DNA from 4 places in the Pseudomonas promysalinigenes genome. Region 1 is predicted to be linked to each of the others. Evidence: riboswitches for the same ligand, from Rfam matches in the RefSeq annotation. Region 1 holds a riboswitch; each other region holds the start of a gene.
What was found. A riboswitch is a leader RNA that binds a small molecule or an ion and turns the genes downstream of it on or off. The one in region 1 is predicted to bind cobalamin.

Region 1 (3,261 bases):
GAAGTGCGCGGCAAAGGCTGGGGTTCGTCCCATGAATAATCGCGCCCCAGCCACTGGCTGGCCAAGCAGTGGAACAAGTTCACCGCATTGCTTTTGCCGCCTTGACGCAAGTAGTGCCACAGGCGCTCTGCCGCCTCGCCGGTGACCGTACCCAGGCCAGTCAACTCTGGGTCCGGGCGATCATCGCCAGGCACCAGAATCAATTGCACGCCGCGCGAGGCAAGTTCCACCAACTGCTCTACACCATAGCGCCAGTAACCGACGCCTCCGTGCAGCGATACCAGAATCAGCTTGGCATGGCGCAGCACCCGATCCACATACAGGTCGACCGAAGCATGGTTCTGCACCTGCATCGGATTGGCCAGACGCATGCTGGGGAAATCGTCAGGGAGCTGCTCAGCGGTTTCGGCAAGCAATGCCAAGTGCGAATCACCGCTACAGAGAATCACCAGCTCAGCGGGCGTCTGGCCGAGATCGGCTATGCTGTCGTCCGGTACGAAACCACCGGGCTGGGTCCGCAGCAGGTGCATGGGTCAGGCGCCCAGCGCCTTGCGCAGGCGAGCTTCAAGCTGCCCAGGGTCCAGGTCCTGACCGATCAATACCAAACGCGTGATGCGGGGCTCGTCGGCGCGCCAGGCACGGTCGAAATGTTTGTCGAAGCGTGTACCGACCCCTTGCACCAGCAGGCGCATTGGCTTGCCAGGGATGGCCGCGAAGCCTTTGGCACGCAGGATGCCGAACTCGACCACCAGTTGGGTCAAGGCATCGAGAAGCAAGCTTTCGTCCGCCTCGGGCAGGTCGATGGAGATCGAATCGAAAGCGTCGTGATCGTGGTTATCATGGTCGTCGCCGTCATGGTGCGAATCGTGATGCGTGCGGCGGCCATCGATATGCACTTCTGACTGCGCACCGATGCCCAGCAACACGTCCAGCGGCAGGCGGCCGCTGCTGGCCTCGATGACCTTGACCGCTGGCGGCAGCTCCTCGGCCACTTCGGCACGGACCTTGGCCAGGCCTTGGGCATCGATCAGGTCGGCTTTGTTGAGCACCACCAGATCAGCGCTGGCCAGCTGGTCGGCGAACAATTCGTGCAGGGGCGACTCATGATCGAGGTTGGGGTCGAGCTTGCGTTGCGCATCGACTTGTTCTGGGTAGGCAGCGAAGGTGCCAGCGGCCACGGCTGGGCTATCGACCACAGTGATGACCGCGTCGACGGTGCAGGCATTGCGAATTTCTGGCCACTGGAAGGCTTGTACCAACGGCTTTGGCAGGGCCAGGCCGCTGGTTTCGATGAGGATGTGATCAAGGTCGCCGCGACGCGCCACGAGTTCACGCATGACGGGGAAGAATTCTTCTTGGACCGTGCAGCACAGGCAGCCGTTGGCAAGCTCATAAACGCGGCCGCTGGCTTCTTCTTCGGTGCAACCGATACTGCACTGTTTGAGGATTTCGCCGTCGATGCCCAGCTCACCGAACTCGTTGACGATGACCGCGATGCGGCGGCCTTGGGCGTTATCGAGCATGTGGCGCAGCAGCGTGGTTTTGCCTGAGCCGAGGAAGCCTGTAACGATAGTGACGGGGAGCTTGGCCAATGTTTTCATGTCGTGTTGCCCTTGGCAGGTTAGCGCGGGCACACGGGACGATAGCCGCAGGCCAAGCTGGCCGGGCTCGTTCGCCACCGGATCACCCCGCCCGGTTGAAAGTCGAAATCGTGAACGAGGCAGGTCTCCTGGCTTGCACCGTACCATTGCCGTGCGAACGGCTTAGTGGCGGATGGACGCCTTCCCGCGCGTTGGCGCAGTGGCTGTGTCGATCCATTGTCGGTGCCTACAGTTGCGGGGGCAGCCGCGGCTTCAACCGCGTTCCCGTCTTAGCTTCGGCCTGGCCGAAGAACCTCGAAGCAGCAAGGCTACGCGGGGGGTGGCAGGTGGTCAACTATCGTCCACGCTCCTGCATAGGCATTTGGCCTTGTTTTGCCCTGCTGTTGCATTGCTTTTGCCCTCCTCTGCTTTTGCTTTTAAGCGCGCGGTAGTTCAGCAAGCGCCGAATGCGACTTCAGGAGGCCTCACTCCGGCCTCCTGAAGTCGCAATCTGTGTCGCCTGAACTACCGTGCGCTTAGAAGCAAAAGCCAAGAGCAAGAGCAAGAGCAAGAGCAAGAGCAAGAGCAAGAGCAAGAATTGCAGGTGTTGAAGCGAGCGCAAGCGCGAGCCGGTTTATTGGATTTGACGCCACCACCGCCCCGTGCTCTCCTTATGCCTTGCGTCAGGTGCCCCCTTGGGGTGAAACGGGAAATCGGTGCGTCTCAGGCCCTCGCCAGGGCCAGGCAAACCCGATGCTGCCCCCGCAACGGTAAGCGAGCGAAGCATCAAGACCACTGTGCCAGTGCGTAGTGCATGGGAAGGTGATGCTTTTCAAGGAGCCATGCTCCTCCTCGCAAGCCCGGAGACCGGCCTGGCGCTCATGAACACCCCGCGGTGGGCGGGCGCTGTCGCATCCCCCTGGTTGTCTGGCAACCGGGGCTGCCGCGCTCGTGCCCATTGCACTGACAAAAGCAAAGCAGAGGATCGCATCATGCCAGTCACCAGCGCCAATCACAGCATCGCTACACAGGTTTCCCTCAGCCAACGCATGGCCATCGCTATAGGCGCCAGCCTTCTAGGTCTGTGCCTAGTGTATTTTGCCGGCTTCTCGCACATAGAGGCCGTGCACAACGCCGCACACGACACCCGCCACAGCGCCGCCTTCCCTTGCCACTGAGGCCATCATGATCAAGCGTATCGCCAGCACCGCCGGGTTCAGCGGCCTGCTCGCAGCCTTGCTGCTGACAGTGCTGCAAAGCTTCTGGGTCGCACCACTGATCCTCCAAGCGGAAACCTATGAAACTGCCGCCCCTAGCGCCGAGCACCATAGCCATGACGCAGAGGCGAACGCCGGGCACAGCCACAGTGAAGAAGCCTGGTCGCCAGAAGATGGTTGGCAGCGCATCCTCTCCACGACGGGCGGCAACCTGGTGGTTGCGGTCGGCTTCGCACTGATCCTCGCCGCCCTTTACAGCCTGCGCGAACCAGGCCGCACCAGCACTGGGGCGCTCTGGGGGTTGGCCGGTTTTGCCGTGTTCTGCCTGGCCCCCACCCTGGGCTTGCCGCCAGAATTACCCGGCACCGCCGCTGCGGATCTGGGTCAGCGCCAGAGCTGGTGGATCGGCACGGCCGCCGCCACCGCCACCGGCCTGGCACTGCTGGTATTCGCCCGCCATGGCC
Region 2 (3,261 bases), 1.3 Mb from region 1:
TTCCACGGCCTGTAGGGCCAAGGCAGCCAGGCGCTTCTGCATGCTCGCCTCGCCCGGCAGCAAGCCCAACAGCTCAGCACGCTCGCCTGCTACGTCTGTCAGCGCCTCGAGCAGGTACAGCATGCCCCCGCACTCGGCCAGCAGCGGTTTACCCTCGGCATGATGGGCACGGATCGCTTGGCACATCGAAATGTTGGCCGCCAATGCGTGGTGATGCAACTCTGGGTAGCCGCCGGGCAGATACAGGCTGTCTACCGCGGGCAGTGCCCGGTCATGCAGAGGCGAGAAGAACACCAGCTCAGCGCCAAGCTGGCGCAACAGGTCAAGGTTGGCGCCGTAGATAAAGGCAAAGGCTTCATCACGTGCCACGCCGATCCGCACCCCATCGAGGGTTGCGGTGCACCCCTGCGGCGCCGGCGCGGCGAACGTAACCGGCGGTGGCAACGCGGCGTCGCAGCTGGCACCCAAGGCTTGCGCAGCCGCATCCAGGCGGGCATCGAGGTCATTCAACTCGCTGGCCTGGACCAACCCCAGGTGCCGGCTGGGCAACTCGATGCCACGCTCGCGCGACAGGCCGCCATACCAGCGCAGGCCCTCGGTCAGGCTACCTTCGAGCAATTGCGCGTGACGTAGGCTGCCGACACGGTTGGCCAGTACGCCAGCGAAGGGCAGGTCGGCCTGGTAACGTGCCAGGCCCAATGCCAGGGCGCCAAAAGTTTGGGCCATGGCCGTGCCATCGATGACCGCCAACACCGGCACTCCAAAGTGTCGTGCCAGATCGGCACTCGATGGGGTGCCGTCGAACAGGCCCATCACGCCTTCGATCAAAATCAGGTCTGCCTCTTGTGCGGCTTGCCACAGCAACCGACGGCTCTCCTGAGCACCGATCATCCACAGATCGAGCTGGTACACCGGGGCACCACTGGCGCGCTCGAGGATCATCGGGTCGAGAAAGTCCGGGCCGCATTTGAATACCCGTACCTTGCGGCCCAGGTTACGGTGCAAGCGGGCCAAGGCCGCGGTCACGGTAGTCTTGCCCTGGCCAGAGGCAGGTGCCGCGATCAGCACCGCTGGACAGCTGCGGGGTTCACTCACAATTCGACGCCCTTCTGTGCGCGGACCCCGGCCTGGAAGGCATGCTTGAGCATGCCCATCTCGGTGACGGTATCGGCCAGCTCGACCATTTCAGGCTTGGCCGCGCGACCGGTGACGATCACATGCTGCATCGGTGGCCGGGCCTGAATGTCAGTGAGCACCTGGTCCAGGTCGAGATAGCCGTGCTTGAGCGCGATATTGAGCTCGTCGAGCACTACGAACTGCACGTTCGGGTCTTGCAGCAGCTGGCGCGAGACCGCCCATGCCGCCTGGGCGGCAGCGATGTCACGCTGACGATCCTGGGTTTCCCAAGTGAAGCCCTCACCCATCACGTGGTAGCGCACCTGCTCGGGGAAGCGACGGAAGAACAGCTCCTCGCCAGTGCTGTTGCGGCCTTTGATGAACTGCACCACCCCGCACTGCATGCCATGGCCCAGGGCACGGGCAAGCATACCGAACGCCGAGCTGCTCTTGCCCTTGCCGTTGCCGGTGAGCACCAGCAGCAAGCCGCACTCGTTGGGGGAATTGGCGATGCGCTCGTCGATGACCGCCTTCTTGCGCTGCATACGCGCCAGGTGGCGCTCGTCGCGTTCGGTGAATTCGCTCATGGAAGGTTCTCCGCAGGCTGCGGCCACGTGGGCAGTGGCGGCAGGTAAAAGGCGGGCAGACGGAGAACGCGCAGCAGCCACGGCCGAGGCCGCGATGCACCGCACATCACCCTCCGTGATGCCGTTGGCAGTATCAGGCCGGTCTCCGGGCTCATGAGCGGGCCGTGGGCCCAGGGCTACGCGCCTTCCCGGGTGTTCACACCCAGTGGCACTGCGCGGCCGTCACTCATTTACCGTTGCGGGGGCAGCGCCGGAATCGCGCCATGCTGGCGACCACCGGCTTCCCAGTTTCACCCTGCCCAGTCGAAGCTGGCAGGGCACCTGAAACACGCCGCGAAGGTTAGAGGGTTGCACCGGGACCGTCAATCGGCGTGGCCATGCAGAGGAACCCGGTGTTCCCTCAGCGATTCTGCGCCAGGTGCTCCTGGGGAATCACACGCTTGGCCTGCAGATAGGCTTTGGCCCAGTAGCTGTTGGACAGGTAATCCAAGCGTACGGTACCGCCAGTGGAAGGCGCGTGCACGAAGCGCCCTTCGCCCACATAAATGCCCGCGTGACTCACTTGCGAACCGCCGGCAGTGGCGAAGAACACCAGGTCGCCCGACTGCAAGGCGTTGATGCTCACCGTGGGCGCGCGCATCACGATCATCTCGCGGGTCGAACGTGGCAGGCTGATACCAGCAGCATCGCGGTACACGTAACCGATAAGGCCACTGCAATCGAACCCGGAATCCGGTGTATTGCCACCCCAACGGTAAGGCGTACCCACCAGGCCGATAGCACGGATCAACACGTCGTCAGCCAGCGGCGAGCCCTCTGGCTGGCTGTAGGTGATGGTGGGCTGAACCACAGGCGCAGGCGCCGGGGCACGGCTAGAACAGGCGGCAAGTAAAGCCACCATGGAAAGGAATGCGAAGCGCGCCATCATCTTCATGGCCAGAACTTCCTGTCAAAGACCGACCGGCCGGAGCCGAAAAGAGTTGAGAATTTAGATTAGACGCTTTCTGTAAATGCGCACGGCGGCGAGCTTTTTTTATCAAGCAACACCGCCGTGGCAGGGTACATCATTTTGATATCAGTTGCGCGCGATATTGGTCGTCGGCGCCATGGCCAAGGCACGCTTGGCTTCGATGAAGGTCTTGCTCCAGTAGCGGTCACCGAGGCTGTCGATGCGCACACCGCCGCTACGACGGCTGCTGGAGTGGATGAACTGGTTGTCACCCAGGTAGATACCGGCGTGGCTCACACGGCCACGGCCATTGGTGCTGAAGAACAGCAGGTCGCCTGGCTTGAGCTTATTGCGCGCCACCTTCGGCGCATCGACGTTGATCATCTCGCGGGTGGAGCGCGGCAGGTTCATGCCAGCTTCCTCGCGGAACAGATAACCGATGAAACCGCTGCAGTCGAAGCCCGACGCTTCAGAGGTGCCGCCAAAGCGATAGCGAGTGCCGATCAGCGACATCCCACGCTCCAGAATGCTGTCTGCCAGCACCGGAAGCTGGTACGGCTTGCTGCTGGAGAAGGCCTCCAGATCGTCTTCAGTGGCCTGCTCTTCTTC
Region 3 (3,261 bases), 550 kb from region 1:
TGATTTACCTGCAGGTCATCTGGGCCATAGGGATAAGCATGATCGCCCTGTCGCTGTTGGTCTGGCTGCCGCGCCCTGCCCTGTTGGGCTTGGCAGCACTGATCATTGCTGGCCACAACCTGCTCGACAACCTGCACTTCGGTGTGGAGTCGGCCTTGCATGTGCCCTGGGCGATGCTGCACGACCGAAGCTGGCTAGACGTGACCGACGGCCTGCGCTTGCGCACGTCCTATCCGGTATTGCCATGGATAGGAGTGATCGCTTTGGGGTATGCCCTCGGCCCGTGGTTCGCCCAAGGCAGCGATGCCGGCCAGCGTCAGCACCGGCTGTTGGTGGCCGGCGCCGTCGCCCTGCTCGGGTTCATGGTATTGCGCCTGTATAACGGCTACGGTGATGCGCCGTGGGCCGGCTACCCGACCATTACGCAGACGCTGATGAGCTTTTTCAACATCACCAAATACCCACCCTCGCTGCTGTTTCTGGCGCTGACCCTGGGCTGCGGCATGCTGTTGCTCCGCGCCTTCGAACGCGCAGGGCATGCCCGCTGGATCAGTGCTTTGGCAGTGCTAGGTGCAGCGCCGATGTTCTTCTATCTGCTGCACCTGTACGTGCTCAAACTGCTGTACCTGGCCGGTACGGCGCTGTGGGGCCATAACCACGGTGAGCACTTTGGCTTTGACAGCATCGGCGCGGTGTGGCTGATGTCGCTGCTGCTGGCTGGGGCGCTGTACGTGCCGGTGCGTGGGTTCGCCCGGCTCAAGGCACGCCGGCGCGATATCGCTTGGCTGAAGTACTTCTGATTTGACCTTTTGCCCGGCGGCTTGATGGTCTACCATGCCGCCCGCCGGTTTCCATCACGGAATCAATAGGGAATCCCGGGCTCGCCCATGGCGTGCCAATCGGAACTGCCCCCGCAACTGTAGGTGCCGAGCCTGCTCCATCGATGCCACTGGGTGATTCGATCCGGGAAGGCTGGAGCCGGGCGAGGACGCACCAGTCAGGAGACCTGCCGGCGCATATCACCAACCGGCGGGGTGTCCGGGATGGCTATCCGGGTTGCCTCTGCGCCAGCAGGGGGCCGGCGATGCCTGTCCGTGCGTTCCTCACCAGAACTGTCCGTCAGGAGATCGCCCCGCATGCTGCCCCGTCTTATAGCCTGGCTTGCAAGCCTGAGCTTCACCGGCCTGGCCCAGGCCGGTACCACTCACTATCCGCTGACCCTTGAGAACTGCGGTATGCCGCAGACGTTCGCCCAAGCCCCGGAGCGTGCGGTCACCATCGGCCAGGCAGGCAGCGAAATGCTCTATGCGCTGGGCCTTGGCGACAAGCTGGCCGGTACCTCACTGTGGTTCAACAACGTGCTGCCCGAATACCAGGCAGTCAATGCCAGGGTACCGCGCCTGGCCGACAACGAGCCGAGTTTCGAGGCAGTCGTGGCCAAGCGTCCTCAATTGGTGGCCGTGCAATTCGAGTGGATGGTGGGCGCTCAGGGGGCGGTGGCTACCCGCGAGCAGTTCGCTGAGTTGGGCATTGCAACCTACCTGCTGCCTTCGGACTGCGAGGGCAAGGACAACCTGGTGGGTGCCGACGGCACTCGTCTGCAGGCGTTTCAGGTCGACAGCATCTACAAAAGTGTCAGCCAGCTGGCCGAGATCTTCGACGTGCAGGAGCGCGGCGCAGCCCTCAATGCCGACCTCAAAGCACGCCTGGCCAGCGCCAGGCTGCAACTGCGCGACAAAGACCTGAGCAAAACTTCGGCACTGTTCTGGTTCTCCAGCAGCGAACTCGCCGCCGCCCCATATGTGGCCGGCCGCCAGGGCGTAGCTGACTTCATGCTGCGCACGCTGGGGGTGCGCAACGTAGTCGATTCGACCGAAGAGTGGCCGACCGTAGGCTGGGAAACCTTGGCCAAGGCCAACCCTACCTGGCTGATCATCGCGCGCATGGACCGCCGTCGCTACCCTGCCGATGACTATAAGAAAAAGCTCGAATTCCTTCGCAAGGACCCGGTGACAAAGCACATGGATGCGGTGAAGCATAACCGTATCATCCTGCTCGACGCCGAAGCGATGCAGGCCGGAATCCGCCTGTTCCGTGGGCTGCAAACGTTATCTGCAGCCTTCGCCAGTGGTCACGCGGCGCAATGATCAAAGCACTGCTCTACAGCACGCTGGCCCTGCTGGCCTTGCTCGCTGCCGTGCTGGCCGGCACGGTCATCGGTGAGACCCACTTGCAGCCAAGCGTCGTCGGCCAGGTGCTGGCCAATCACCTGTGGCAAGCCGGCTATCCGGTCGATCCGATCGATGCCGGTATCGTCTGGAACTACCGCCTGACCCGCTCGCTGGTCGCCGCAGCCTGCGGTGCAGGCCTGGCCACTTGCGGGGTCATTCTCCAGGCACTACTGCGCAACCCGCTAGCCGAACCTTACCTGCTGGGCCTTTCGGCCGGAGCCTCCACCGGCGCAGTGCTGGTGGGGCTGCTGGGGCTTGGCAGTGCGGCCCTGAGTATGTCTGGCGGTGCCTTCCTTGGGGCCCTTGCCGCGTTCACCCTGGTACTGGTGCTGGCCCGCGCCGCTGGGCCCGACAGCAACAACGCACAGGTAATTCTCGCCGGCATCGCTGGCTCACAGTTGTTCAATGCCCTCACCGCCTTGCTCATCACCCAATCAGCCACCGCCGAGCAAGCCCGAGGCATTCTGTTCTGGCTGCTGGGCAACCTCAGCGGCGTACGCTGGCCCTCGGTATGGCTGGCCTTCCCTGCAGCCCTGTTCGGCTTGGTGGTGTGCCTGTGGCACCGCCGCGCGCTGGACGCTTTTACGTTCGGCTCTGACTCGGCGGCGTCTCTGGGCATCGCGGTGCGCCGCAGCCAGTTGCTACTGATCAGCTGCGCGGCGCTGGTGACGGCGGTGATGGTCTCGATCGTCGGCGCCATCGGCTTCGTTGGCCTGGTGATACCCCACGCCTTGCGCCTGCTGCTAGGCCCAGGCCACGGCCGATTGCTACCTGCCAGCGCCCTGGGTGGGGCATTGTTCCTGATTGCCGCCGATATCCTGTCGCGCACCCTGATCGCCGGCCAGGTCATTCCGGTAGGCGTGGTCACTGCCTTGCTGGGTGCACCGGTTTTTGCCCTGATCCTGATCAGTCGCCGGGGGCGCCCATGACGGTCATGCACAGCGTACAACCAGCACCCATGGCATGCAGCGGCCTGGGCCTGAAATTGGCAGGCCACGCCGTGTTGTGCGACATCACGCTCAGCGTGATA
Region 4 (3,261 bases), 540 kb from region 1:
TCGGCGAACAGGGCGAAAGTGTGGGTAGTGGACAGCGTCTGCGCACGGGTTGGCGAATCGCTATGGAACCAGCCAGCGGCTGGCTGCCATGGGTCGATGTAGTCTGCACCCACGTCGTTATAAGGCCGGTTGCTGTCGACGTTGAAGCGCACCTTGTTGTACTCGGCGCCAATCAGCGTCCTGCTTGGCAGCCCGAACAGCTGATGATCGAAGCTGAAGGTCTGGCGATCGCCAATCTGCTCCTGGTTGTGCCTGATTTGCAGGTAGCTCTGGCGCTCCAGTTGCTCTCGCGCTGCGTCCCAGCTGTAGTTCTCGGCATTGCGCCAGTGACGGCGGCTCTTGATGTAATACAGCTGGTTGCTGGCGCTGACGTGATCGGTCAGCGTCCAGTCGGTAGTCAAACGCGTCCACTCGTCGTGGTAGCGCTGCACATCGTTGCGAATGTTGTAGTTCTTCTTGCGCAGGCTGTTGCGGTAGTGGCCATCGATCAACGGCGTGCCGTAGTAATTGGCCGGCTGGGCGTCGCCCCGTTCGTGGGCGAGGGTGAAGCTGAGGTCCTCGCTGGCGTCAAAGCGCGCTGCGGCACTGAGCGCCAGGCTACGGGAATCTGTGCGGTCGACCCAGCCATTGCCCGCTTGCTGGTTGAGTGTCAGGCGGTAGCTCAAGCGCTCACTGAGGCTGCCGCCGCTGTCCAGGCCCAACTGCTGGCGATCCCAGGAGCCATAGCCCAGGCGCAGGTGGTTGCGAACCTCGCCAACCCATGGTTTTTTCGGGATTACGTTGATCACTGCCCCGGTGGCGCCCTCACCATACAGTACCGAGGCCGGGCCGCGAATCACATCGATCTGCTCGACCATCCACGGGTCGACCGGAAACGTCTGAGTGCCGGCCCCGGTGTACAGGCGCGCGCCGTCGAACAGGGTCATCACAGATCCATGGCCTGTGAAGCCGCGTGCTGACAGGCCAGTGCCGCCGTCGCCGGGGTTGCCGATGAAGGTGATGCCGGGCGATCGGGTCACTGCGTCCTGAACGGTGAGGTTATTGCGCTGCTCGATCTGGCTGGCCGTGATGCTGCTGGTACTGGCAGGTGTATCCAGGGCGCTGAGGTTCAGCCGCGAGCCGGCGTCAGTGGGGGTGGCCAGGTCGACGCGTTGTGGGTCACGGCTATCGGTGACAGCTGTGGAGGGGAGGTTCAGCACAGGTTCGTCGGCCAGTACTGGCAAGGTCACGGCCAAACAGGCCGCCAGGGGATGAAGCTTGATGAGTCGGGACATGTCGTTCCACTGCAGCAGGAATGAATGGATCCCGGTGGAAAACACGCAAAGGCGCACCGCGCACGCTGGCGCACACGCGGATACCGGCCTGCGCCCGCCCACCGCGGGTTGCCAAGTGAAGCTTCAGGCCGGTCTCCGGGCTTGCGAGGGGCGTGATACCTTCACCTTCCCATGCAGGCGCACAGTGGTGTATCGAAGGCATCGCTCGCTTACCGTTGCGGGGGCAGCGCCGGACTTGTCGTGAACCACGACGCACCGGCTTCCCGTTTCACCCTGCGCACGGCGGCGCAGGGCACCTGAAACTGGCGCGCATCTGACCATCGAATGGCCGGCGCGTCAAATCCGTGAATCAGCGCCCGCGACGGCGCGATACGCGCGCCTCAATATTTTTGCGTCCGATCAACAGGGCTGGTTTCTCTACCACCGGTTCATCGGCCAGCCATTTGTACATCACCAGGCAATCGACCAGGCCAAGGCGGGCGTGGCGGTAGGCTTTGGGCAGGCGGCCAACGGTTTCGAAGCCTAGCTGCGTCCACAGCGCCACAGCCACTTCGTTGCTCGCGACGACCGAATTGAACTGCAGCGCCAAAAACCCTTCCTGTCGCGCCAGTTTCTGGGAATGTTCGCACATCAGCCTTGCTACGCCCCGCCCGCGGGCAGCCTCGCAGACCATGTAACCGCAGTTGCCCACATGGGCGCCTGGGCCGGCAGCATTGGCCTTGAGGTAGTAGGATCCAAGCAGTTCACCGTCTTCTTCAGCCAGCAGCGTGTGCAGGGGCAGGTGCAGCCATAGCTGGCGTGCCTGCTCGAATGTCAGGTCAGGGTCGTAGGCATAGGTTTCACGGGCCTGGGCGATGGCCTGGAAAGTTGGCCAGAAACGCTCGAAGTCTTCCGGCGTCATGGGGCGGATATGGATCATGGCGGTTCCTGCAGTGGCTAGGCCGCCAAGTCTGGTTGGCGCGGCGCCGACGCGCAAGGGCACCGACGCCGTAAGGCATCAGCCGTCGGCCTTGCCCACCGCATCCAGGGCCCGAGCCGAGTAAACCAGGGCGGCGCCGGCATTCATGGCTACAGCCACACCGAGGGCCTCGGCGATTTCCTCGCGGGTAGCACCGTGCTTGACAGCCTGTTGGGAATGCACCGCGATGCAGCCGTCGCAGCGGGTGGTAACGGCCACGGCCAGTGAAATCAGTTCGCGGGTCTTGGCGTCCAGGTGGTTGGTCTTGGCGCCGGCGCCACTGGCAGTCATGTAGCCGGCGACAGTGTCGGGGGACAGTTGCTTGAGGTCGCCGATGCCGGCCATCAGCTGCTTACGGTAGGCGTCCCAGTCCATCATGCTCATCGTCTTCACCTTGGTAAGGTTGCAGGGGGAGCTTTCAGGCTAGCCGAATTCGCGCCTATCGCCGCTTGCCGGCGATAGGGTGCAGCAAGGGCATCAGATGTAGATGAACACCAGCACGACGGCCGCGACCACCAGCCACTTTTCCAGGTAATAGCGTGTGCGGTTACGCTTTTTCAGGGCTTTGCCACGCTCGCGGATCTTGTAGATGCGCCTGAACAAGCGGTTGATGGCGCCGGTTTTGTCGCCCGCGTCGTTAGGTGCCGCTGCCCCCGCCATGACGTTGCGGCTGAACCAGCGGTTGAACGCCGTTGCCCAGCGGTACTTCAACGGGCGTTCGATGTCGCAGAACAAGATGATGCGATTATGCTCGGTGGTGTTGGCGGCGTAGTGGATATAGGTTTCATCGAAAACCACGCCCTCGCCATCGCGCCAGGAATACTTCTCGCCATCCACGTCGATGTAGCAGCCGTCGTCGTTGGGCGTGTCCAGGCCCAGGTGAAAGCGGTACGAGCCGGCATAAGGGTCGCGGTGGCGCACAAGCTTGGCACCAGGGGGCAGGGTGGCGAACATCGCTGCCTTGACCGTACCGATGCCCTGCAGCAGCTCGGTGGTGCGCGGGCACAGGGTCATGGCCGATGGGTGGCT

Region 2: linked by a shared signal. The riboswitch ahead of cobO (cob(I)yrinic acid a,c-diamide adenosyltransferase) and the one ahead of cobW (cobalamin biosynthesis protein CobW) in region 1 are both predicted to bind cobalamin.
Region 3: linked by a shared signal. The riboswitch ahead of HU725_RS09205 (ABC transporter substrate-binding protein) and the one ahead of cobW (cobalamin biosynthesis protein CobW) in region 1 are both predicted to bind cobalamin.
Region 4: linked by a shared signal. The riboswitch ahead of HU725_RS09215 (TonB-dependent receptor) and the one ahead of cobW (cobalamin biosynthesis protein CobW) in region 1 are both predicted to bind cobalamin.

What each region holds. Positions count from the first base shown of each region.
Region 1 is NZ_CP077094.1:2,566,201-2,569,461, forward strand. It holds gene cobN (cobaltochelatase subunit CobN) at 1-530, opposite strand, end outside; gene cobW (cobalamin biosynthesis protein CobW) at 534-1,601, opposite strand; cobalamin riboswitch at 1,703-1,913, opposite strand; cobalamin riboswitch at 2,249-2,470, shown strand; gene HU725_RS11635 (CbtB domain-containing protein) at 2,573-2,758, shown strand; gene HU725_RS11640 (CbtA family protein) at 2,766-3,261, shown strand, end outside.
Region 2 is NZ_CP077094.1:1,238,436-1,241,696, reverse strand. It holds gene HU725_RS05760 (cobyrinic acid a,c-diamide synthase CobB) at 1-1,095, opposite strand, end outside; gene cobO (cob(I)yrinic acid a,c-diamide adenosyltransferase) at 1,092-1,703, opposite strand; cobalamin riboswitch at 1,823-2,043, opposite strand; gene HU725_RS05750 (C40 family peptidase) at 2,104-2,637, opposite strand; gene HU725_RS05745 (C40 family peptidase) at 2,779-3,261, opposite strand, start outside.
Region 3 is NZ_CP077094.1:2,018,197-2,021,457, reverse strand. It holds gene HU725_RS09210 (acetyltransferase domain-containing protein) at 1-800, shown strand, start outside; cobalamin riboswitch at 829-1,028, shown strand; gene HU725_RS09205 (ABC transporter substrate-binding protein) at 1,137-2,147, shown strand; gene HU725_RS09200 (FecCD family ABC transporter permease) at 2,144-3,160, shown strand; gene HU725_RS09195 (ABC transporter ATP-binding protein) at 3,157-3,261, shown strand, end outside.
Region 4 is NZ_CP077094.1:2,022,907-2,026,167, forward strand. It holds gene HU725_RS09215 (TonB-dependent receptor) at 1-1,274, opposite strand, end outside; cobalamin riboswitch at 1,384-1,589, opposite strand; gene HU725_RS09220 (GNAT family N-acetyltransferase) at 1,624-2,193, opposite strand; gene HU725_RS09225 (carboxymuconolactone decarboxylase family protein) at 2,272-2,616, opposite strand; gene lpxO (lipid A hydroxylase LpxO) at 2,710-3,261, opposite strand, start outside.